One region of the Pseudoalteromonas sp. C8 genome, then DNA from elsewhere that is predicted to be linked to it. Evidence: predicted binding sites of a transcription regulator. Region 1 holds the regulator's gene; each other region holds the start of a gene.
What was found. Region 1 encodes sigma-54, which starts transcription at its own class of promoters, with help from an activator protein. Its sites were predicted from a motif close to GTTGGCACGNNNNTNGNNT; they were not measured.

Region 1 (5,789 bases):
TTTTAGAAGGCAATGTGGTTGCCAAAAACTTAACCGATAACGCCATGATAGACAAAATCAATGCTGATAATATTCAGGTAGATATAAAACTATTAACAATGCGTTCGGAGCAACCCGTTATCATCACTGGACCCAATTTAAAAATCACTGGTAAAGGCCTAGAAGCCGACTTAAAAACCGAAGTGATAAAACTAATTAACCATACGCGAACCATATATTATGACCAATAAAATATTAAAATCACTTATTATTCCTACACTTATACTAGCGTTTAATAGTAGTGCTGCAGAGCAAAACACGCAACCGACTGCAAATCAAATTTCAATAAGCGCCGATAAGCAAGAAGGTCAATTAAAAGCTAATGTCGGGATTTTTGAGAAAAACGTTGAAATTATTCACGGTAACCGCCGTATCACAGCCGACCGCTTAGAAGTACATAAACGCGATGAACTTGGTGATAATAAACAATTATTAATTGCTACAGGTAGCCCTGCGCACTTTGAAGAAAAGCAATCAGATGGCACGACTATGAGCGCCAGTGCTGACGAAGTACGTTATGATGTATCTAAGCGTTTTTTAACGCTTGTTGGTAATGCACAAGTATCGCAAGCGGGACAAAAAATAAATGCTAAAAGCATTACCTACGATATAGAGCAGCAGCTAATCAGTGCCGAAAAAGATGAAAACTCAACTGACCGCGTTCACACAATTTTAGTGCCAATCGAGACTAAAAAAAGTAAAAAAAGCGACAAAGGTCAACCATGAGCACATTAAAAGCAGAGCTATTAGCAAAGAGCTATAAAGGCCGTGAAGTTGTAAAAAACGTCGGCCTTGAAGTCAAAGCTGGCAGTATTGTTGGCTTACTTGGCCCTAACGGCGCAGGTAAAACCACCACGTTTTATATGATAGTAGGACTTGTACCTAGCGACAAAGGTAAAATATCGATAGACGATAACGATATTACTCTTTTACCTATGCATAGTCGTGCTAGATTAGGCATTGGCTACTTACCGCAAGAGTCTTCAATATTCAGAAAGCTGACTGTTTATCAAAACTTAATGGCCATTTTAGAAACGCGCAAAGAGTTAAATAAACAAGCTAGAGAAGACACTCTCGATAAATTATTAGATGAATTTAGCATACAACACATTCGTGATAGCCAAGGTATGGCATTGTCAGGTGGCGAACGTCGTCGTGTTGAAATAGCACGTGCGCTGGCAGCAGATCCTAAATTTATATTACTGGATGAACCATTTGCAGGTGTTGACCCGATTTCGGTATTAGACATAAAGAAAATAATAGAACATCTTAAAAATCGTGGGATTGGTGTATTAATTACCGATCATAACGTAAGAGAAACCCTTGATGTTTGTGAAAAAGCCTACATTGTTTCTCATGGGGAGCTGATTGCATCAGGTACTCCAGAACACGTATTAAATGATAAAACAGTACGCGATGTTTACTTAGGCGAGCAATTTAGGCTGTAACATTTACGCCATGTCTTTAAGCATCTGCTAGTATTAATTATAACAACATAAAAGGATTGTTAGAGATACATGAGGCAATCACTACAGCTGCGCATGGGCCAGCAACTTACAATGACTCCACAGCTGCAACAAGCTATTCGTTTGTTGCAACTCAGTACATTGGATCTCCAGCAAGAAATACAAGAAGCTCTCGACAGCAACCCGCTATTAGAGGTTGAAGAAGCAGACTATTCAGAAGACGCTGCAGGTAAAAACGAGCAAAAAGCAGATACAGATGACATAACTGTTAGCGCATCTGCCGATGATGCTCCAAGCGAATACGAACAAGATAGTGGTGAAGCACTTGCAAAAGACACGCTAAGTGACGACATGGCTATGGATGTTAGTTGGGATGAGTACATGAGTGCCGCCCCAGCAGCATCATCGGGTCCGATGCCTGAAGACGAATCAATATACCAAGGCGCCTCTACTGAAACGCTCCATGAGTATTTAATGTGGCAGTTACAACTAACGCCATTTAGCCCTACAGACGAAGCTATTGCTATTGCGATTGTAGAAGCCGTCGATGATTCAGGTATTTTAACACTAAGCTGCGAAGAGATTTTAGAAAGCTTTAATCAAGAAAACGAAGATGATAACGAAGTCGAACTTGATGAAATTGAAGCTGTATTAAAACGCATCCAACTGTTTGATCCTGTTGGTATTGCTGCACGTAGTTTACAAGAGTGTTTGTGTATTCAGCTTAACCAGTTTGACAAAGAAACACCTTACATTAATGAAACAAAAATGATTTTAACCGAGCATATTGATTTATTAGCTGCTCGTGACTATCGTACATTAATGAAGAAAACTAAGCTCAAAGAAGAAGAGCTTAAAGAAGTAATGACATTAATACATACTCTTAGCCCTAAACCTGCAGATACTATTGTAAGAGAAGAATCTGAGTATGTTATTCCTGATGTGTCAGTTAAAAAAATTAAAGGCCGCTGGGTTGTTGAGTTAAACCCAGACAGCATGCCTAAAATTCGTGTTAATAGCCAATACGCGGCAATGTCTCGCACTGTAAAATCCAGTGGTGACAGCCAGTTTATTCGCTCGCATTTACAAGAAGCTAAATGGTTTATTAAAAGCTTAGAAAGTAGAAACGACACGCTATTAAAAGTAACAAATTGTATTGTTAAGCAACAACAAGGCTTTTTTGAACACGGTCCTGAAGCCATGAAACCAATGGTTTTAAATGATGTTGCTGAAATGGTAGAAATGCACGAATCAACAATTTCGCGCGTAACAACCCAAAAGTATATGCACACACCCCGTGGTATATTTGAGCTTAAATATTTTTTCTCAAGCCATGTAAGCACCGAAAACGGGGGTGAATGTTCATCTACAGCAATCCGTGCGCTTATCCGAAAATTAATCGCAGCAGAAAACTCAGCAAAACCATTGAGTGATAGCAAAATAGCGGATATATTGGCTGAGCAAGGAATTAAAGTAGCGAGACGTACAATCGCAAAATACCGCGAATCTCTGGCTATTCCACCGTCAAATCAACGTAAAAGTTTGATTTAAGACGCAAAAAAAAGAGGGTAATGCTTATGCAACTAAACTTAACTGGTCGTCACGTAGAATTAACCGATTCACTAAGAGACTATATTAATACCAAATTTGCGAAGCTAGAAAGACACTCTGATCATATTAATAATGTTCATGTCATTCTCGATGTAGAAAAATTAAATCAAAAAGCAGAAGCCACCATACACGTAAGCGGTGCTGAGTTATTTGCCTCTACAGAACATCAAGATATGTATGCCGCCATTGACTCGTTGATCGACAAGCTCGATCGACAAGTAATTAAACACAAAGAGAAGCTTGCTCGACACTAATATGATGAAATTAAGCTCACTTATATGCCAGGACTGCAGCAAAGCTGCGGTCCTTTTTAATAGCAAAAAAAGAATTTTAGAGTTCATTAGCGAACTTGCTCACGACAAACTTCCGTATTTACCGCAACAAGATATTCTTAATGCTTTAATGAGCAGAGAAAAATTGGGTAGTACAGGTATAGGGCGTGGCATTGCCATTCCTCATGGAAGAATGAGCGGTGCAGAAGAGCCTTTGGCTTTAGTACTCGTTAGCGAAACTCCAATAAATTTTGATGCAATCGATAATCGCCCTGTTGATATTTTCGTCGCACTCATCGTACCAGATGGCGATAACCAGCAGCACTTAAAGACTCTAGCAACCATTGCTGATAAACTAAACAACAAAGATTTTTGTAAACAGTTACGCAGTGCAAAATCAGATGCTGAGCTTTACCAAGTTATTGTCAATCAATCATAGTTTTATAAAGGGTGTTAAATGGAGTTAATTATCATAAGCGGCCGTTCTGGTTCTGGAAAGTCGGTTGCTTTACGCGTTGTAGAAGATTTAGGTTATTATTGCGTAGATAATATTCCAGTTAACTTGCTTCCTTCATTAGTTCGCAGTGTGTCTGATAGCTATGATAAAATTGCTGTTAGCATTGATGTGCGTAACATCCCTAAACAACAAGATGAATTTAACGATATTCTTGAATACTTGCCTGGCTTTGCAAAACCTACGTTATTTTATTTAGATAGCGACGATCAAACATTGATCAAACGTTTTTCTGAAACTCGTAGATTACACCCACTATCAATTGACTCGTTGCCTCTTGATTTAGCCATCAAAAAAGAAAAAGAATTACTTGATGTATTAATCACCCGCGCCGACTTTATGATAGATACAACTGATTTAAGCGTTCATCAACTTGCTGAATCTATTCGTGAAAAGATTTTAGGTAAAAAAGATAAGCAACTGATTGTCACGTTTGAATCGTTTGGTTTTAAATACGGTATACCAAAAGAAGCAGATTACGTATTTGATGCACGCTTTTTACCAAATCCACATTGGGAACCTGAATTAAAACCTTTAAATGGGTTAGATCAACCCGTTAAAGATTATTTGGCCAATCACAGCATAGTGCAAAAATTCACATGGCAAATTCAAACATTTGTACAAACGTGGTTACCGCACTTAGAGCGAAATAACCGCAGTTATTTAACCATTGCTATTGGGTGTACAGGCGGACAACATCGCTCTGTATATTTAGCGCAAACTATCGGTGAAAGTTTTGCAATGACACATCCCAATGTGAAAATTCGCCATCGCGAACAAGAAAAATAATATAGCTGAATAATCACCTGTTCAGCTTAGGTAGAGTAAGTTATGCATTGTGAAGACACTTTTTTAATAAAAAACAAATTAGGATTGCACGCCAGAGCAGCCACCGTACTTGCCCAATTAGCAGTGCAGTTTGATGCGACAATTACATTATTTCAAGATGACAAAGAAGCCGCAGGCGATAGCGTACTTGCACTAATGTTACTTGAAAGTAGCCAAGGCAAAGAAGTAAAAGTTGTATGTAAAGGCCCCGATTCTGAGCAAGCTTTACACGCTGTTGGAGAATTAATAGCACAACGTTTTAATGAACAAGAATAAACAGTTATAAAAATAATGCTCGCATTACTAATGCCCCAACTAAAACAGATATATAAAATAAATACGGTTAGTGACGCCAGTTAACTCACCTCTCCCCATAAAGTAATATAAAAATTTATAAAGGACGCCAATGCCTGAAGCTTTTGAACAAGATTACCCACTACAGCAACTAAAACAGGTGACTAAGTCACTCAATAGTGGTCAATTTGTTCAAGTTAGGCGCATGCTCGCAAAAACAGCTCCTTGTGATACCGCATTATTATTAGAATCATCACCACATAAAATTCGCCGACTCCTTTGGCAGTTGGTTGATCCTGATGTGCAAGGCGATGTTCTTGAAGAACTCTCAGAAGATGTTCGTTTAGGCATTATTGCCCAAATGGAACCTAAGCACATTGCAGCCGCAACAGAAGATATGGGCCACGATGACTTAGGTGAAGTATTACGTAGTCTGCCGGACACCGTTTATAAAGACGTTGTTAGCGCGATGGACATTCAAGACCGTGAACGTGCAACACAAGCACTTTCGTATCAAGAGCGTTCTGCTGGCGCGCTAATGAACACCGATACGGTGACCATTCGCCCTGATGTTACGCTCGATGTTGTACTTAGATATATTAGGCTACGTGGCGAGTTACCAGAAGGTACCGATGACTTGTACGTTGTTGATAAGCATAACTGCTTTATAGGCGCTTTATCGCTGAGTACATTATTAACTAACCCGCCAGAAAAAATTGTTCGCGATTTAATGGATGAAGATTGTGAATCCATTCCAATCTCTAT
Region 2 (5,789 bases), on a different contig from region 1:
CCAAGCAAGAAAGAAAGTTCAGCTTTTCAAACGAGTCATTGGAGTTTAAAAACTAAGCTAACATTAATTTTCCTACTCGTAGGGATAATACCCGCCCTCATAATTACTACAATTTCTACATTACAATCAAAATCACGCGTCGAATACAATATATCTCAGTCGCTTGAGGCGATTAATCAAATAAAAAAAACTCAGATCGAAAATTATTTTAATCAAAAAAGGGCAGATATTGAGCTTTTGGCTTTAATTGTTCCGCAGCTTGAGGAAGACAACTATGATCGCTTTTTTACAGAATATATACAGAAGTATGACTATTACGATGTGTTTTTAATTAATAACAATGGGCTTATTTATTACACTCAAGCTAGAGAATCTGATTATCAAACAAACATATTAAAAGGGAAATATGCGAGTTCAAATTTAGGAGATTTAATTAAAGAGGTTAAACAATCTAAAAGTTTTAGTATTGCTGATTACAAACCGTATGCACCAAGTAATGGAGAACCCGCTGCGTTTATTGCTATACCTGTTGATGGTAGCGATACAATAGTTGCTTTACAGCTTTCGAGCAAAGGGACTAATCAAATAATGGGTGTTCGCGAAGGGATGGGAGAAACTGGTGAGAGTTACCTAGTTGGAGAAGATAAGCTAATGCGTTCTGATTCATATCTTGACCCTGAAGGACATTCACTCAAAGCAAGTTTTGCAGGAACTGTAACAAATAATGGTGCTGATACAGAGGCTGTAAATTTAGCTTTGAATGCTCAACATGGTACTAAAATAATAAAAGATTATAATGGAAATAACGTGCTTTCTGCCTTCGATAGTATAAAGATTGGAGATTTTAGCTGGATTATATTAAGTGAAATTGACGAATCAGAAGCATTTGCACCAGTCCATCAGACTGTGCTTTTTAGTGTGATTTCTATAATAGTAGCTGCAATTGTTGTTGTATTTATTGGTGTTTTCTTTTCTCGAAAAATAGCGACCCCAATAATTGTAGCTTCCACTTTTGCTAAAAAAGTGGCGGCAGGAGATCTTAGCAGTAATATCGAAGTTAATTCACACGATGAGGTAGGCATGCTACAAGTTGCATTGCATACCATGTTAGAAAATCTCAGAAAAATGATTGGTGAATTATCTAACGTTGCAGTTCAGCAAGGCAGTACAGCAACAGAGCTTGCCTCAGTTACTGAGCAAACTAGCTTAGCAGTTACCGAGCAGCAAGCACAAACTATACAAGTTGCAGCCGCCACTACCGAAATGACTGAAACAGTAAAAGAGATAGCGAGTACAACTGCTAGTGCATCATTATTATGTGAAAATATTCAAAGAATGGCTCGAGAAGGCTCTGAAAATAATGATAGTACTTACAACGCACTTGTTTCTCTTGGAGAAGCTACAAAAAAATCAGCACATGAAGTGACGGAGTTGAAGCATAATTCAGAAAAAATAGTGAATGTATTAGGCGTTATTAAAAAGATAGCTGATCAGACTAATTTACTTGCTTTGAACGCAGCAATTGAAGCAGCTAGAGCTGGTGAACAAGGGCGTGGTTTTGCTGTTGTTGCTGATGAAGTACGAAGCTTAGCTAAGTCTACGCAAGAGTCTACAATGGAGGTTGAAGTGATCATTGAAGCTGTTGTGAGTGCCAGTAACGCAGCTGTTCAAGCAATGACAGACAATGTAGGACAAACAACTCAAGTTCAGGAAATAGCTAAGAAAGCAAACTTAATCAATAGTAATGTAGGCAAAGCAGTAGATGACATTTTTGATATGGTTGTTCAAATTGCAACCGCCTCTGAGCAGCAGGCAACCACCATCGATGAAATATCACGAAATATAGGTGTCATAAATATGGGTATATCAGAGACCGAGCAGGCAGTTAGAGATATTGCACAGTCAAGTAGCGAATTGTCTAGAATGGCAAACGGTTTAAATGATGAGGCCCAAAAGTTTAGTCTTTAACTTACTCCATTAATTTAGAAATCTTTGATTTAATGACGCTAATCATACAGATATAACTACGGTAGGATGTTACAGCGACGTACCATAAAAGACGTAAATAAGCGCGTGCCAAATAGTGCACGCGCATAAATAAATATTAGATTTGGTGAGACACTTTGCAACCGACGAGCTCGTAAATTACAAACTTCCAACATATTTATGTTTTATTCTAACATGTTAAATAACGCTAATTTTGTTACGAATGATTTTTACGCCATCCATATTTTCTAAAAACTTTTGAGCTAGTGCGCGCTGAAAACCAGTTTGTGCTTCACCGTATAAATCTACTTCACCATTTTTTACCTGCACACGAATATCACTTAACGCTAGGTTAGGATTAGTTCGTAGGGTGTTGGTGATAGCTTGTTGTAAGTTAGGTTGAGTGGCTACACTGCTTACTACGGCCATGTTGGTTGCTGCACTTACTTTTGTAGCGCAAGCTAATAAAAATAAACAACAAAATGATACTAAAGCGATAGTTAACTTGAAGCGGTTCATAACTTAATCCTTACATTACAGTGAATAGTGCAGCCACAATATGGAAATTCCATCGGCTAGGTTATCTTTGTAGTTACAATTTCGGTGCCAATATTAACGCTATGAAATATAAGGGATTTTTATTAAGTGGGAATTCAGGTGGGCAAAAATTACATTTAAATGAGTATGAGTTACATGCTTGGGTTACATATGTAACAGGTACAAACAGCAGAGCCTGCAAGGCTTGCATTAAAAAGCCGACAAAAGTCGGCTTAGTATAAAAATGTTTTAGGTTACTTTTTCTTTTTAACCTTAGCCTTTTTCTTAGCTTTCATTTTTACTGGGTCTTTACGCTTTTTAGCCGGTGGCTTAGCTTCTTTATGCTGTGGCTCAACGCCTCTAATTACACGGCGTTTTAACTTTTGCTCAACGTAGCGTTCTACTTTATATAAAATACCAATATCGTGTGCTTCAACTAGCGATATTGCTATCCCTTTTTTACCAGCACGGCCAGTACGACCAATACGGTGTACATATACGTCGGCAGTACGCGGCATATCAAAGTTAATAACGTGGCTGATGTCAGATACATCAATACCACGTGCAGCTACGTCGGTAGCAACTAATATGCTTGTTTTGCCACTATGGAAGTTTTCCATGGCTTTCATACGTTTGTCTTGTGGCATTTCGCCGCGTAACCACGCCGCTTTTACATCATTAGTTGTAAGTTCGCCAATCAATGTTTCTAAGCGTTCGCGAGTTTTAACAAACACAATCGCTTTAGTTACGTCAGGGTTTTTTAGCGTATTAACTAATAATTCAAGTTTGTGATGATAATCGTCGGCTAAATGTACCCATTGGTGAATTTTAGCTTTTTCTTTACGTGACGATTCGGCTTCTAATAGAGCTGGGTCGTTTAATGTTTTTTCAGCAAACCTTTCTACGCTGTCACCTTCAAGTGTTGCTGAGAATAAAAAACATTGGCGACGATTTTTAGCTTCGTCACAAATACGGCTCATTTCTTTTTTGAAACCCATATCTAACATGCGATCTGCTTCATCAATAATAAGCATTTCTACGTGTTCAGCATGAAAGTTTTCGGTTTCTAGGTATTCCATTAATCGACCTGGTGTGGCGATTAAAATATCGTTATTTTTTTCAAAAATTTCTTTATGCGTGCCGTAGTTAATACCGCCTGTTACTACACCAATTTTTAGGTGTGTGCGTTTAGCTAGCAGTTCACATTGTTCATGAATTTGATAAGCCAGCTCACGAGTCGGGGTCATAACGAGTACGCGCGCAAAACCAGGGTCACGACGTGGGAAATCCAGTAAGTACTGAATAGCCGGAATTAAAAATGCCGCTGTTTTACCTGTACCAGTAGGCGCAGATGCTAAAATATCGCGCCCCTGTAGTGCTTCAGGAATAGCTTGTTGTTGAATGCTGGTTGGCGTCTCGTAGCCCATTTTATTAATGGCATCGAGTAGCTTGTTATCAAGATCAAATTCAGAAAATTGCATAGAGTGTCTAAAATAAGGGACAATTACCCTGATTATACGCGCTATGCTGCGCTTGGTGAATGAAAAGGTGAAAAAATGTCTGGTTTTGTATTTAAACAATTTAAAGTTGAACACGACCACTGTGCAATGAAAGTTTCTACCGATGGCATTTTGCTTGGCGCATGGGCTAATTTAAGCGGTGCAAAGTCATTACTTGATATAGGCACCGGCACCGGCTTACTAGCACTAATGTGTAAGCAGCGCAGTAATGAGCTTGGTATAACTGCGGTAGAAATTGACGAAAGCGCCTATACCCAAGCATTACAAAATGTAGCTAATAGCCCGTGGCCAACTATAAGTATTACGCACCAAACTATTCAAAGCTTTAGTAGTGAAGTTAAATTTGACGTGGTTATCTCTAATCCACCGTATTTTAATCACAGTTTAAAAGGCGATGATGCTGCGCGTAATACCGCACGTCATACCGACGGCCTAAGTTTTGAAGAGTTAATTAATGCGTTTAAACATTTAAGCCATAGTGGTTCTCGCTTTAGCTTAATACTCCCAAGCGTTGAAGGCGCATTATTTATTGAGCTTGCTACTCAAAATGGGCTTTATTTAAATGCTCATTGCCAAGTAAAAGCCACGCCCAATAAAGGGATTAGCCGCAGTTTAATGACATTTAGCTACGTAAAAAGCGATATAGAAACATCAATTCTGTGTATTAGAAACTTAGATAATACCTACACTGCTGATTATATAGACCTGTGCAAAGCATTTTATTTGAAAATGTGAAGCAATTGTAAAATAGGAACGAATAACGCAAACTGACTAAAACCTATTGTTGAGAACAGATATGGATAGTCAGTTACCAAAATCTTTTATAATTATACTTGCCGTATTACAGGCTGTTGCTCTTACCCTTTTGTATAGCAGTATAGAAAATAATGTGTGGCCAGCAACAAGCCCTACATGGTTAGTCTCACTTATTACATTTTCTATGAGCTTTCCTTTATTAATGCTAATGACCGTTAATAAAAATAATATAAAAACGTCGTTGCTTTTAATCCTTCCTTTTTCCTTGTTGTTATCTTTATTGGGGGCGTATGTTGGCTTTCAGCAAGAGCCTCAAGAGTACGTAAGTAATAACACTTTAATGTCAGTTTTTATTTTTACTAGTTTAATAGCTGGCTTTAAAGGCCTTATGTACATACAACAATTTGGTAGCTCAGAAAATGTTAGTTACAGTCGTTTATTTAAGCTCTCTTGGCGTAATTTTATAATATTTGGAGAATGCTGGCTGTTTGTACTTATTTTTTGGGGAATTCTAAATTTAGGTGCGGCTTTATTTGATATTTTAGATATAAAATTTTTCTCTGAGCTACTAAGAAATGAATGGTTTTGGATCCCAACCTTAACGCTCGCATTTGCCTTTGCGAGTGTCATATTTAGAAAGCTTTTGAACATTGAAGATAATATCGCTTTTTTACTACAAACTTTAATTAAGTTTTTATTGCCTGTTTTATCAGTTATTTCTCTCGGTTTTTTAGCAACACTTCCTTTTACCGGACTCAATAAATTATGGGAGACCGGAAGTGGCAGTTTATTAGTAATGTGGCTGCAGGTGCTCACGTTGTTTTTTGTTAACACTGTTTATAAAGATGACTCATCAGTTCGTCCTTATCACATGCTCTTGCACCGACTCGTTTTTATAAGCGTTGCGTTACTTCCAGTTTATAGTGTTATTTCAGCCTATGGAATTTACTTACGGGTAGAGCAGCATGGGCTAACAGTAGATCGTTGTTG
Region 3 (5,789 bases), on a different contig from region 1:
TTAATTTTACGTTCTTCTGGGGTTGTTAACGCACGCATAATTGGCGGTTGAATAATTGGTACAAGAGCCATGTATGAATATGCGGCTACCGCTATTGCACCAAGTAAATCAGGTGCCAGTTTTGACGCTAAAAATATTGCAGTCGGCCCATCTGCACCACCAATAATGGCAATAGCTGATGCATCCTGTAGAGTAAACTCAAAGCCTGGTACATAATTTAATAATATTGCGCCAAACAAAGTAGCAAAAATACCAAACTGTGCAGCCGCACCTAATAACAACATACGTGGGTTTGCAATAAGCGCGCTAAAGTCGGTCAGCGCCCCTACTCCCATAAATATTAATAACGGAAAAATCCCCGTATCAATACCCACGTAATAAACGTAATACAATAGCCCACCTGGGTCTGACAAGCCTGCCACTGGTACATTTGTTAAAATTGCACCAAAACCAATTGGTAATAGTAATAATGGTTCAAAACCTTTAGCTATCGCTAAAAACAGTAATAAACACCCTACCGCAATCATAATTAATGATGGGATTGTAAAGTTAGCAATGCCAGTAGCATTCCAGAGGTTTAAAATACCTTCCATCCTCTATTTACTCCTAAGCTAATGCAATCATAGCGTCGCCGGTAGTTACAGCATCGCCTTCACCAACTAATACTTCAGCAATTGTTCCGGTATGCGTAGCGCGTATTTCAGTTTCCATTTTCATGGCTTCCATAATAATCACTACATCACCTTCGTTAACAACTTGCCCAGCTTTTACTTTAATTTTAAAAATATTACCTGCTAACGGCGCATTAAGTGTTTCGCCCGATGCAACCGATGCAGACTGAGGAATGTGCTCAGAATCCTTTAAAGTTACTTCTTTGAGTTCACCACCTTGCGCTACAACTACATCGTAAACTTTACCGTCTACTTTTACGCTGTATTGCTCAGCTTTAACGCTGTTATTATTTGATCCCGATTTTGGTGCTGCCTTATTGCTCTTATCTTCAACGGTAGGAATAGGCTCAAATGCATCAGGGTTATTACGATTTTTAATAAATTTCAAACCAACTTGCGGAAATAATGCATAAGTTAGTACGTCATCAATTTGCTCATCAGCAAGTGTTAAACCTTGCTCTTGCGCTTCTTTTAATAATTCAGCTTCAAGCGTTGCAAGCTCTGGTGCAATGTTATCTGCAGGGCGACAAGTAATAACCTCTGCTCCATCAAGCACACGCTCTTGTAGCTCTTTATTCATTGGTGCTGGTGTTAAGCCATATTCACCTTTTAATACGCCAGCAGTTTCTTTAGTAATTGTTTTATAACGCTCACCGGTTAGCACGTTAAGTACTGCTTGAGTGCCTACAATTTGCGACGTGGGTGTTACTAAAGGTAAAAAACCAAGATCTTCACGTACGCGTGGGATCTCAAGCAAAACTTCATTAAGCTTATCTGCCGCGCCTTGCTCTTTAAGTTGGTTTTCCATGTTTGTAAGCATGCCACCAGGTACTTGAGCTAGTAAAATACGACCATCAACCCCTTTTAAGCTACCTTCAAATGCCGCATATTTTTTACGTACATCTCTAAAGTAAGCAGCAATTTCTTCTAGATGGTTTAAGTCAAGGTCAGTATCGCGCTCAGTTCCTTCAACTATCGATACAATAGTTTCAGTTGCTGTGTGTCCGTAAGTCATACTCATTGATGAAATAGCGGTATCAAGCATATCAATGCCTGCATCAATCGCTTTTTGATAAGTCGCAGTACTTAAACCTGTTGTAGCGTGGCACTGCATAGCAATAGGAACCGATACGGTTTCTTTAAGTGCTTTAATTAATTTTTCAGCATCATACGGCTTTAATAAACCCGCCATGTCTTTAATACAAATTGAGTGACAGCCTAAATCTTCTAATTGCTTAGCCAGAGTCAGCCACATATCAAGCGTATGAACAGGACTTACCGTGTACGAAATAGTACCTTGAGCATGCGCGCCTACTTTTATAGCCGCTTTAATCGCTGTTTCTAGGTTACGTACATCGTTCATTGCATCGAAAATACGAAATACGTCAACGCCATTTTTATGTGCGCGTTCTACAAACTTTTCAACTACATCATCAGCGTAATGGCGGTAGCCTAATAGGTTTTGACCGCGTAATAGCATTTGCTGTTTAGTATTAGGCATCGCTTTTTTAAGCGCACGAATACGCTCCCAAGGATCTTCGCCTAAATAACGAATACACGAATCAAATGTAGCACCGCCCCACGATTCAATAGACCAATAACCTGCATCATCTAGCTTGCTAGCAATAGGTAGCATATCGTCTAGGCGCATACGTGTTGCGAGCAATGATTGGTGCGCATCGCGTAATACCAATTCTGTTAATTTTAATTTAGCCATGTGTGTGCCCCTTATTTATTATTTGATTTGTACTGAGCAATGGCAGCACTAATAGCAGCGATGTGCTCATTAGGCACACCTTGAGATTTAAAAGACGGTGATTTAGCTGGTGATGCCTCTGGTTCGCTATAGCGCGTCACCAAATTAGACATAAGCGTTACTGCACCAATTAATATCGACAGAAATACAAACACCCCAACCATACCAGTTAGCATTAAGCTACCAGCCGTTGTGAGTAGAGCACCTATATCCATTTTTCTCCCCCTTGAAACCCATATCGAAAATAAAAAATCGATTTAATTAAATATTTATTCACTGGATAATAACAAAACTAGTCGCTTTGTCTACATCTTGTAAATTGGTAAAACCAATTAAACTATAAACAACATAACACTCAACAAATTTACATGCCATAACCCAGCAATCATGCGCCCTACAATACATACAGAAAATAACGACTATAGCTAATAGTTATATGGAAGTTGTTAATTAACTATTCAACTTAATAAAAATAACCGCCAAATTTTATAATAAGTACAAAAACACACATCAATTGTTAATTGGTCTTACCAAAAACATTATTTTTAGTGAATATTTACCGGTAACTTGTAACAGTGTGAATAACTTACATAACAAAGCGTAAAAATTACTAACTAACTAATAACTAAAAATACAGTTAAAAACCATAACTAGCTGATATAAAACAAAAATAAACTTTGGCATATAACTGGCATTAGTTATTGTGAGCAAATTTGATAACCAAGGAGAAAACAATGTTACGCTGGACAATTACATTTTTAGTTATTGCTTTAATCGCTGCAGTGTTAGGTTTTGGTGGCATCGCAGGTGCCGCAGCTGGTATAGCAAAAATTATATTTTTTATATTTTTAGTACTTTTAGTGATCTCATTAGTTTCAGGTGCACTACGTGGTAAATCACCCAGGTAGATAAAGCATTCAACTAACAAACACTAAAATTTAATTAATACTTACAAGGAATTACATTATGAATTCAACAACTGTAAAAGCAGCACTAATCGGTCTATTCGCAAGTTTCTTCATCATGGGTTGTGAAGACAATCATGCAGAAGACGCAGGCGAACGTATTGACGAAGCAGTAACTGACGTGCAAAACAAAGTAGAAGATGCATGTGAAAATGTTAAAGAAGGCGTAAACGCTGAAGAAACTAACTGTTAATTCTTCTTGTATCGCTAAAAAACGGCCTTAGGGCCGTTTTTTTGTGCCTGTAATAAAATCACTGACTATAAAGCTGCTCATTTAGCGGTTAGCTTGTTAAAATAAAAAAAACGATATTTAAAGCAAGGCAATATGGCATTTACAACAACCTACACACTAGATAAACCTTACTTTTACGAGTGCTTTGATGAGTCACTCCCCTACAGTAAGCGCGCCAAACCTAAGTACTTTTTACTTGTACTCCTCGTTGCGCTTGGTTTATTTGGCATTTATGTTTTAAACGATCATTACTTAGGATCGTTTATGATCATGCTAGGTGTACTAGAGTGCGTCGCTTTTTACTATCGCAGACCTTGGTGGGTAACCAGACAAATGCTCAGCAGAGCGTCAGGCTCAGAGGTAACACTTACCTTTGATGAAGAAGGCATTAAATCGGCTAATCATTACAAAAGCTTTCAGCTAACTTGGCAAGACATAAGCGAAGTAATAGATACTCAGCAAGGTATTATTATTAAAAATAAAAGCGGAATGCAGTACATTTCAAAACAAATACTAACCCCAGAAACACTCGTTTTTATAAACAAAAAAGCCACTCAGTGAGTGGCTTTTTGACTAGTTGAGTTAATTACTCAACTACGTATACGTGTTGATTAAGCATTGCCCGGATTAGGGTTCGACTTTTCAGCTTGTATGCGCATGTAAATCTCTTCACGATGCACTGATACGTCTTTTGGTGCATTAACACCGATTCGAACTTGATTTCCTTTAACACCTAGAACAGTAACTGTTACTTCGTCACCAATCATTAGGGTTTCACCTACTCTACGAGTTAGTATTAGCATTCTCTTGCTCCCATGTTCCAATAAAAATTATAAGATTCCGCTTAAACATACTAATGAAAATTAGACTGAAAAGTAAGTAAAAACTCTCAATCTATCCATTTTCTGTTAAAAATGCTTTGTGTAATGCACGAACTGCCAACTCTAGGTACTTTTCATCTATTAAAACTGAAATTTTGATCTCAGAAGTCGAGACTAAAACCACATTAATATTTTCCTGCGCTAATGCATCAAAAAATAAACTTGCTACACCAGAATGCGATTTCATACCCATTCCAACAGCAGAAACTTTAGCGACTGTTGGTAATCCGCTTATATTTTGAGCACTGAGTTGAGCTTGATCTTCGCTCAATAATTCAAGTGCTTGCAGATAATCATTCGAGTGCACAGTAAAAGCATAGTCTATTTTTTCAAAGATATGATTAACTTGATTAATCATATCTATTTCGATGCCATTATCAGCAAAAAGTTTCAATATTTTTGAAAGATATTGCGTACCGCTTGGCACACCATCTACTTTAATTAAACATTCGTCACGATTAAACGCAATCCCCGATACCACCTTGCTTGGCATATCGTTCTCCTCAAAACTTATTAATGTGCCTTCATCAGGATTAAAACTAGAAAGCACCCTAAGTGGCACATTGTGTCTACCTGCAGCTTCTACCGAGCGAATATGCAAAACTTTTGCGCCTAAACTTGCCAGCTCTAGCATTTCGGCAAAAGTAACTTGGCTCATTCTGCGCGCGTTAGGTTCAACACGAGGATCTGTAGTATATACGCCGTCAACGTCTGTATAGATCTGGCATTCGTCGGCTTTTATAGCCGCTGCTATTTCTACAGCCGATGTATCGGTGCCGCCGCGTCCAAGCGTTGTAATATTGCCCTCAACGTCACGCCCCTGAAACCCAGCAATAATAGCAATGCGGTTATGCTCAAGCTCATGCTTTAAACGTGTAGCAGCAACGTCTTCAATACGGGCTTTACCAAACATGTTGTCGGTTAGAATATTGACTTGATCCGCTAATAAGCTTACAGCTGAATGACCACGTTTGATAATAGCCATAGCAAGCAGTGATACAGAAACCTGCTCTCCGGTGCTAATAAGTACATCTAGTTCACGGCTACTCGGGCGAGTATCAATTTGTTTGGCGAGGTTAATTAAGCGGTTGGTTTCTCCCGACATAGCCGAGAGCACCACAACCACTTGATGTCCTTGTTGCCTGGTTTTAACAACAAGGTCGGCGACCGCTTCAATTCGCTCTATTGAGCCGACCGAAGTGCCACCGAATTTTTGAACAATAAGCGCCACTTAGGCTTAAGTACGCTCAGTTAACCAAGCTGTAACGCTATCTAGTGCAGCAG
Region 4 (5,789 bases), on a different contig from region 1:
TAGCCCTTCTAAACGAATAAACTCTTCGCCGGTATTAAGCGTTAGCCATTTTTCACCGCGAATAACTAAGTTACCGTTAGGTAAAACGCGCATTACATTAACCGAAATATCGCCCACTAAGCTGTTTGACTGGTTTGATTTTGAATCACCCGTAAACGACGAATCACTACCAATACCAAACTGAATGCTGTCACCACCTATATTTACAGGTAGACCACCTAATCCAATAACGGGGTCTAAGCTTGCCTCGGTTTCTTTGTCTGTTTCTGTTTTGGCGGCTTTTGTTGCTTGAGTAGACTCTTGCAATTTAACCGTGATTATATCGCCAGTACGTAGCGCTTTTTTATCAGAATATAAGTCGTTTGATGTATGAGTATTAAATAATGAACCTGTGGCTACCAGCGGCTCTAAAATAGGCTCGGGGTACATAGGAGCGTAGTAAGGGTCGTCCTGCACTACTTCACTATTTTGCGTAGACATACAGCCACTTAAAAATAATGTGCCCGCTGCAAATAAAATAATATTACGCATAATTCCCCCTACTCTATTAAAGCTGTTGATTGATGTAACTCATCATTTCGTCAACGGCCGAAATTACTTTTGAGTTCATTTCGTAAATACGCTGAGTTTCTATTAGATTTACTAGCTCTTCAGTTACATTTACGTTTGAAGTTTCGAGTGAGCCTTGAATAATGCTCCCTAACCCTTCAACACCCGGGTTACCTTGTACCGGCGCACCACTTACAGCAGTTTCGGTATAAAGGTTTTGACCAATTGGCTCAAGGCCCGATGGATTAATAAAGTCACTAATTGTTAGCTGACCAATGACCACGTTATCGGCTTGCCCTGCAACACGTACAGATACTTCGCCGTCTTGCGAAACCGTAATTGATTGCGCGTCATCAGGGACATTCATTTCTGGCTGAATAACGTAACCTGCGCCCGATGTTACAATTCGTCCATCGCCATCAGTGGTAAACTGACCATTGCGCGAGTAAGCAATATTGCCATCTGGTTGCAGTACTTCAAAAAAACCTTCACCAGAAATCATCCAATCTAGTGAGTTTTCGGTGGTCAACATGTTGCCTTGCGTAAACTCTTTTTGGTTAGCTACAACTTTAGCACCCGCACCTAACATTAAGCCCGATGGCATTTCGGTATCTTGCGATGAACGACCACCTGGTTGATTAATATTTTGATAAAGTAAATCTTCAAATATAGCGCGGCTTTTTTTGTAGCCTACGGTACTCGCATTCGCTAAGTTATTTGAGATAACCGATATATCGGTTTGTTGAGCGTCTAGCCCAGTTTTACTGATCCATAATGCTGGATTCATAATCGTGTCCTCACTTTAAAGTTAAACTATGCGTAATAACTGATCTTGACGCTCGTCAATTTCTTCAGCTGTTTTCATTAATTTCACTTGTAATTCAAATTGGCGCTGGTGGCTTATCATGTCGACCATTTCATGAACAGGGTTCACATTCGACATTTCAAGCGAACCACTTAAAACTTTTACATTGGCAGAGGTATCTACTGTTACATTTGCTTTTGGTCTAAATAAACCATCGTTACCTTTTTCGAGCTGTGAGCTATTTGCTTCTACCACTCTAAGCGTATCTATTTCTTCTAAAAAGTTAGCGGGAGCGCCCTGTGGTCGAACTTGAATAGCGCCATCTTGGCTAAACCCTATTTTTTCGACTGGGACGGGTAAAATAACAGGTCCCCCTTCGCCAATAACTTGACGACCGTGGCTGGTTACGAGCATGCCTTGAGCAGTAATGTTTAACGTACCCACTTTTGTGTAAGCTTCATTACCGGAGGCATCTTGCACAGCAAGCCATGCGTTATCGCTCATCGCGATATCTAAGTCGCGCCCGGTTTGAACAATGCCACCCGATACCATGTTAGAACCCGGACGCTCTTGCATTGAAAATACACGGGTAGGCAAACCTTCGCCAAACGCTTGCATAGAACGCGCTTGCGCAAAGTCGGCTTTAAATCCTGTTGTATTTGCATTCGCCAAATTATTGGCTTTAAGCGCAAGCCCTTGTAGGCTTTGCTTAGCGCCAGAGGCCGCAATGTAGACCATTTTGTCCATAGTATCGACTCACATAAAAAATCTCTGAACTTATAAATGCAAAATAGGTGCCAGATTAAATTTGACGCAACATTGGGAGGTATTTAGAAGGGCTTACAAAGAGGACTTATAAAAAAGGCTGCAAAAATGCAGCCTAATATATTTAATGAGGTTTAGCTTATCGAATCTGCAAAATACTTTGCTGAATAGTTGAGTTAACTTCAAGCGCACGTGAGTTTGCTTGGTAATTACGCTGTGCAGTAATTAAGTCTACTAGTTCATTAGTAAGGTTTGTATTTGATTGCTCAAGCGCTGATGAGTTAATTCCACCAAATGTACCCGAACCAGCTTCACCCGCTACAGGTTCACCTGAATCAATACTTTGCTTCCAGCTTGTATCACCCACTTGTGATAACCCTTGTGAATTTGGAAAACGTACCATAGCCACTTGGCCTAGGAATGTTGAGTCACCATTACTGTAAGAAGCGACAATTTTACCGTCTGTGCCAATATCAATTCCGGCTAAACGACCAACTGTTGAGCCATCTTGATCGAGTGCTTTTACTTCAAAACCACTTGAATACTGAGTTGGGATACGTCCTGCCGTGTTATTTTCATCGCGCCAGTTAAGCTCAATACCAGTACCAGGGAAAGTTGCACCATTGTCTAGTAATGTTGATAAACCAGCGCCAGAACCCGCTGGTAGTAATATTTCATCAAAAGTAGTTGTATTTGTATTTGCCACACCACCTGTTGTTGATGGCAAACCACTTGAGTTAAAACCTAGGGTAGTCAGTGGTGTATAAGGTGTCGTTGTTTGTTCTCCACCAGTTGTGCCATCAACTACTTTGCCATCGAGTGTTGCGTATACTTCCCAACTGTTATCTGTACCACCTGCTGCGGCATCATCTTCTTTAGCAAAAAAGTACTGTAAGATGTGCGGCTCACCTAGTGAATCATATACTGTTGTTGACGTAGATGAGTTATAAGTACCACTAGACGTAGGGTCAAAATCTAGACCTGATGGATCCGCCGTTGCATCTAAGTTAAACGACAAAAATACATTTTCTGTTGCGCGAGGAGAACCAGACGAATCAGGGATTTGAATTGGATCAGTTGTGCTCAAACTTACCGACGTTGTATCACCTGTAGATGAATCAACAGGGAATGCTTGTAAAAAGTTACCTTTTGCGTCAACCATAAAGTTATCTTGGTTAAGCTTAAATGCACCCGCACGTGTATATGTTAAATCTTGCGAAGATAAATCGTCGGTCATCGCAAAATAACCTTCACCAGTGATTGCTAAATCAAGTGAGTTATTTGTAAATTGCAGTGAGCCTTGGTGAAACTGCTGCGCAACCATGGTTGTTTGCACACCGTCACCATTTTTAGTCTTACCAGAGCTAAACACTGATGAAGCGTAAACATCGGCAAACTCAGCGCGTGACTCTTTAAAACCTGTGGTATTAACGTTTGCAATATTATTTGCCGTTACGTCTAAATCTTTTTGCGCGGCAGCAAGGCCGGTTAATGCAATATTGAAGCTCATAATTCACCTCTAACCTGTTAGTCTGTGGCCTGCTAGCAGGCGAAAAATACTAAAATTTATTACGCGATTTCTGCTACATCTGTCAGCCTAACCGCACCTTCTTTAGTGTTAATAATAATGCCACTTGAGCCATTAATATTAACGCTTTCAATGTTCTTGAATGTAGCAATGGGCAAGCTTGAAAATTCGCCGTCAGTACTTCCTTCGGCGGTTACTGAGTATTCACCTTCAGGTAAACGCTCACCGGCTTCATTTTTGCCATCCCACGCAAAACGTACTGCACCTGCTGATTGAGAACCCATATCAATAGTTCTCACTAGCTGACCTGATGCATCTGTCACTTTAATTTTTAAGTTATCAACGGCTTCTTCTGCCACTGCAGAGCCTCTGGCATCACCCGTTTCATTTAAATCCAGGGTGTTTGACTCAAGTAAAGCTTGCTTGCCAACAAGTGTTGATGCTTGCAATGCTGAATTTGATGTCATAGAAGACGCTAAGCTATCAAAATTTGAATTTAAATCGCTGATGCCTTGCGCCATTGTGAAACTAGTCATTTGCGCAATCATTTGATCGTTATCCGCAGGGTTACTGGGATCCTGAAACGATAATTGCTGAGTTAACAAAGAGAAAAAGTCTTCTTGTGTTAACGCATCACTCTCATTATCACTGGTCGCTACTTGCGATTCTTGCCAGCGTATAGAGTCTAAATAGGATGAAGATGTACTAATATCGTTACTCATAACCTACCCTCGGTTACCGCTGCCCTAGCAACAGTGTTTTACTTAGCATTTGCTTTGCTGCATCAGCAACTTGCACGTTTGTTTGGTAAGAACGAGAGGCAGAAATCATATTTGCCATCTCCTCTACAACATTGACGTTGGGTTTATAGATATAGCCATTTTCATCCGCACTTGGATGGTTTGGGTTATATTCAATTTGTAATGGTGCATTACTTTCAACAATGCCCAAAACCTTAACACCAACTGCGGAGCCCTGTTGGTTACTTACTGATGCTGAAGCCTTTGTTAGCTCAGCCGCAAATACAGGTTGGCGCGCTCGGTACGTTTTGTCTTGAGATGAACTAATGGTATTAGCATTAGAAATATTACTAGCTGTAGTATTTAAGCGAACGTTTTGTGCGCTCATACCCGAACCTGCAATATCGAAAACATTATATAAACTCATAATTTTTATCCTTGACTACCGAGAGCTTTATTCAGGCCTTTAAATTTACCGCTTAAAAATTGCAAGCTGGCCTGATACTCCATAGCATTCTGTGTATACAAGTTTCGTTCCACTTGTATATCAACCGAGTTACCATCACCTGTATCTGATTGATTTGGCAAACGAAATGATTCTGAACTGCCCATACTATGAGTACCTCCACCAATGTGTTTATCATTAGTTCTTACCATAGTATTGCCGCTTTGCTGGGTTGACCTTGCCGCTTTTAATGCAGAGGCAAAATCAATATCTTTTGCTTTATAGCCAGGCGTATCAGCGTTAGCTATATTAGTTGCAATTAATTCAGCTCGCTGTGAACGGATCAACATGGCTTGCGGATGCACACCTAATGCTTTATCAAAACTGATAGCCATAACCTTCTCCAAAAAATTGACTTACCCATGAATAAAGCAAAAAATAAGCCATTAATGTTAGGAAGTGTTATATTTTTATAAGACTATGTATCTAAATAGAAAAACGACGCTTGGTGCGTCGTTTTAGGGAAATGAATTAACTTAATTATTTCTTTTGGTAAATGATACCGGGGTTGCATCTAACCATATCAAATTCAGTACTTAGACCAGTTAGGGACTCTGACGCTCCTAAAAATAAGTACCCTTTTGGGTTTAATGCTTGTGCAAACTGATTAATAATTTTAGCTTTTATTTCAGGCGCAAAGTAAATAAGTACATTACGGCAAAAAATAATATCAAACTTGCCCATTAACGCGTAAGAATCAAGCAAATTCAGGTGCCTAAAACTAACTTGTTTTTTTATTGTATCGTTTACTTGTGCCATACCATTGCCGCTGTCTTTAAAAAACTTTTTACGACGCTCTGCAGATAACCCTCTGGCAAGTGCAAGCGCGTCATACTCTGCATTTTTACACATATCAAGCATGGTATTAGATATGTCGGTACCAATAATTTGTGCACC

Region 2: the regulator sigma-54 is predicted to act here: its motif matches at 2,579-2,597, upstream of GQR39_RS10105 (BON domain-containing protein).
Region 3: the regulator sigma-54 is predicted to act here: its motif matches at 3,104-3,122, upstream of GQR39_RS13285 (DUF1328 family protein).
Region 4: the regulator sigma-54 is predicted to act here: its motif matches at 2,138-2,156, upstream of GQR39_RS17145 (flagellar basal body rod protein FlgF).

Annotation. Positions count from the first base shown of each region.
Region 1 is NZ_WTKT01000001.1:325,007-330,795, forward strand. It holds gene lptC (LPS export ABC transporter periplasmic protein LptC) at 1-230, shown strand, start outside; gene lptA (lipopolysaccharide transport periplasmic protein LptA) at 220-765, shown strand; gene lptB (LPS export ABC transporter ATP-binding protein) at 762-1,487, shown strand; gene GQR39_RS01500 (RNA polymerase factor sigma-54) at 1,557-3,056, shown strand; gene hpf (ribosome hibernation promoting factor) at 3,083-3,370, shown strand; gene ptsN (PTS IIA-like nitrogen regulatory protein PtsN) at 3,375-3,827, shown strand; gene rapZ (RNase adapter RapZ) at 3,846-4,691, shown strand; gene GQR39_RS01520 (HPr family phosphocarrier protein) at 4,734-5,006, shown strand; gene mgtE (magnesium transporter) at 5,137-5,789, shown strand, end outside.
Region 2 is NZ_WTKT01000008.1:190,569-196,357, forward strand. It holds gene GQR39_RS10100 (methyl-accepting chemotaxis protein) at 1-1,968, shown strand, start outside; gene GQR39_RS10105 (BON domain-containing protein) at 2,185-2,505, opposite strand; gene srmB (ATP-dependent RNA helicase SrmB) at 2,778-4,004, opposite strand; gene GQR39_RS10115 (methyltransferase) at 4,080-4,778, shown strand; gene GQR39_RS10120 (DUF4153 domain-containing protein) at 4,840-5,789, shown strand, end outside.
Region 3 is NZ_WTKT01000013.1:20,166-25,954, reverse strand. It holds gene GQR39_RS13300 (sodium ion-translocating decarboxylase subunit beta) at 1-593, opposite strand, end outside; gene oadA (sodium-extruding oxaloacetate decarboxylase subunit alpha) at 607-2,388, opposite strand; gene GQR39_RS13290 (OadG family transporter subunit) at 2,400-2,642, opposite strand; gene GQR39_RS13285 (DUF1328 family protein) at 3,162-3,335, shown strand; gene GQR39_RS13280 (hypothetical protein) at 3,394-3,585, shown strand; gene GQR39_RS13275 (YcxB family protein) at 3,718-4,185, shown strand; gene csrA (carbon storage regulator CsrA) at 4,236-4,427, opposite strand; gene GQR39_RS13265 (aspartate kinase) at 4,519-5,736, opposite strand; gene alaS (alanine--tRNA ligase) at 5,743-5,789, opposite strand, start outside.
Region 4 is NZ_WTKT01000021.1:9,719-15,507, reverse strand. It holds gene flgH (flagellar basal body L-ring protein FlgH) at 1-531, opposite strand, end outside; gene flgG (flagellar basal-body rod protein FlgG) at 548-1,336, opposite strand; gene GQR39_RS17145 (flagellar basal body rod protein FlgF) at 1,358-2,101, opposite strand; gene flgE (flagellar hook protein FlgE) at 2,259-3,629, opposite strand; gene GQR39_RS17135 (flagellar hook assembly protein FlgD) at 3,689-4,369, opposite strand; gene flgC (flagellar basal body rod protein FlgC) at 4,383-4,814, opposite strand; gene flgB (flagellar basal body rod protein FlgB) at 4,820-5,227, opposite strand; gene GQR39_RS17120 (protein-glutamate O-methyltransferase CheR) at 5,373-5,789, opposite strand, start outside.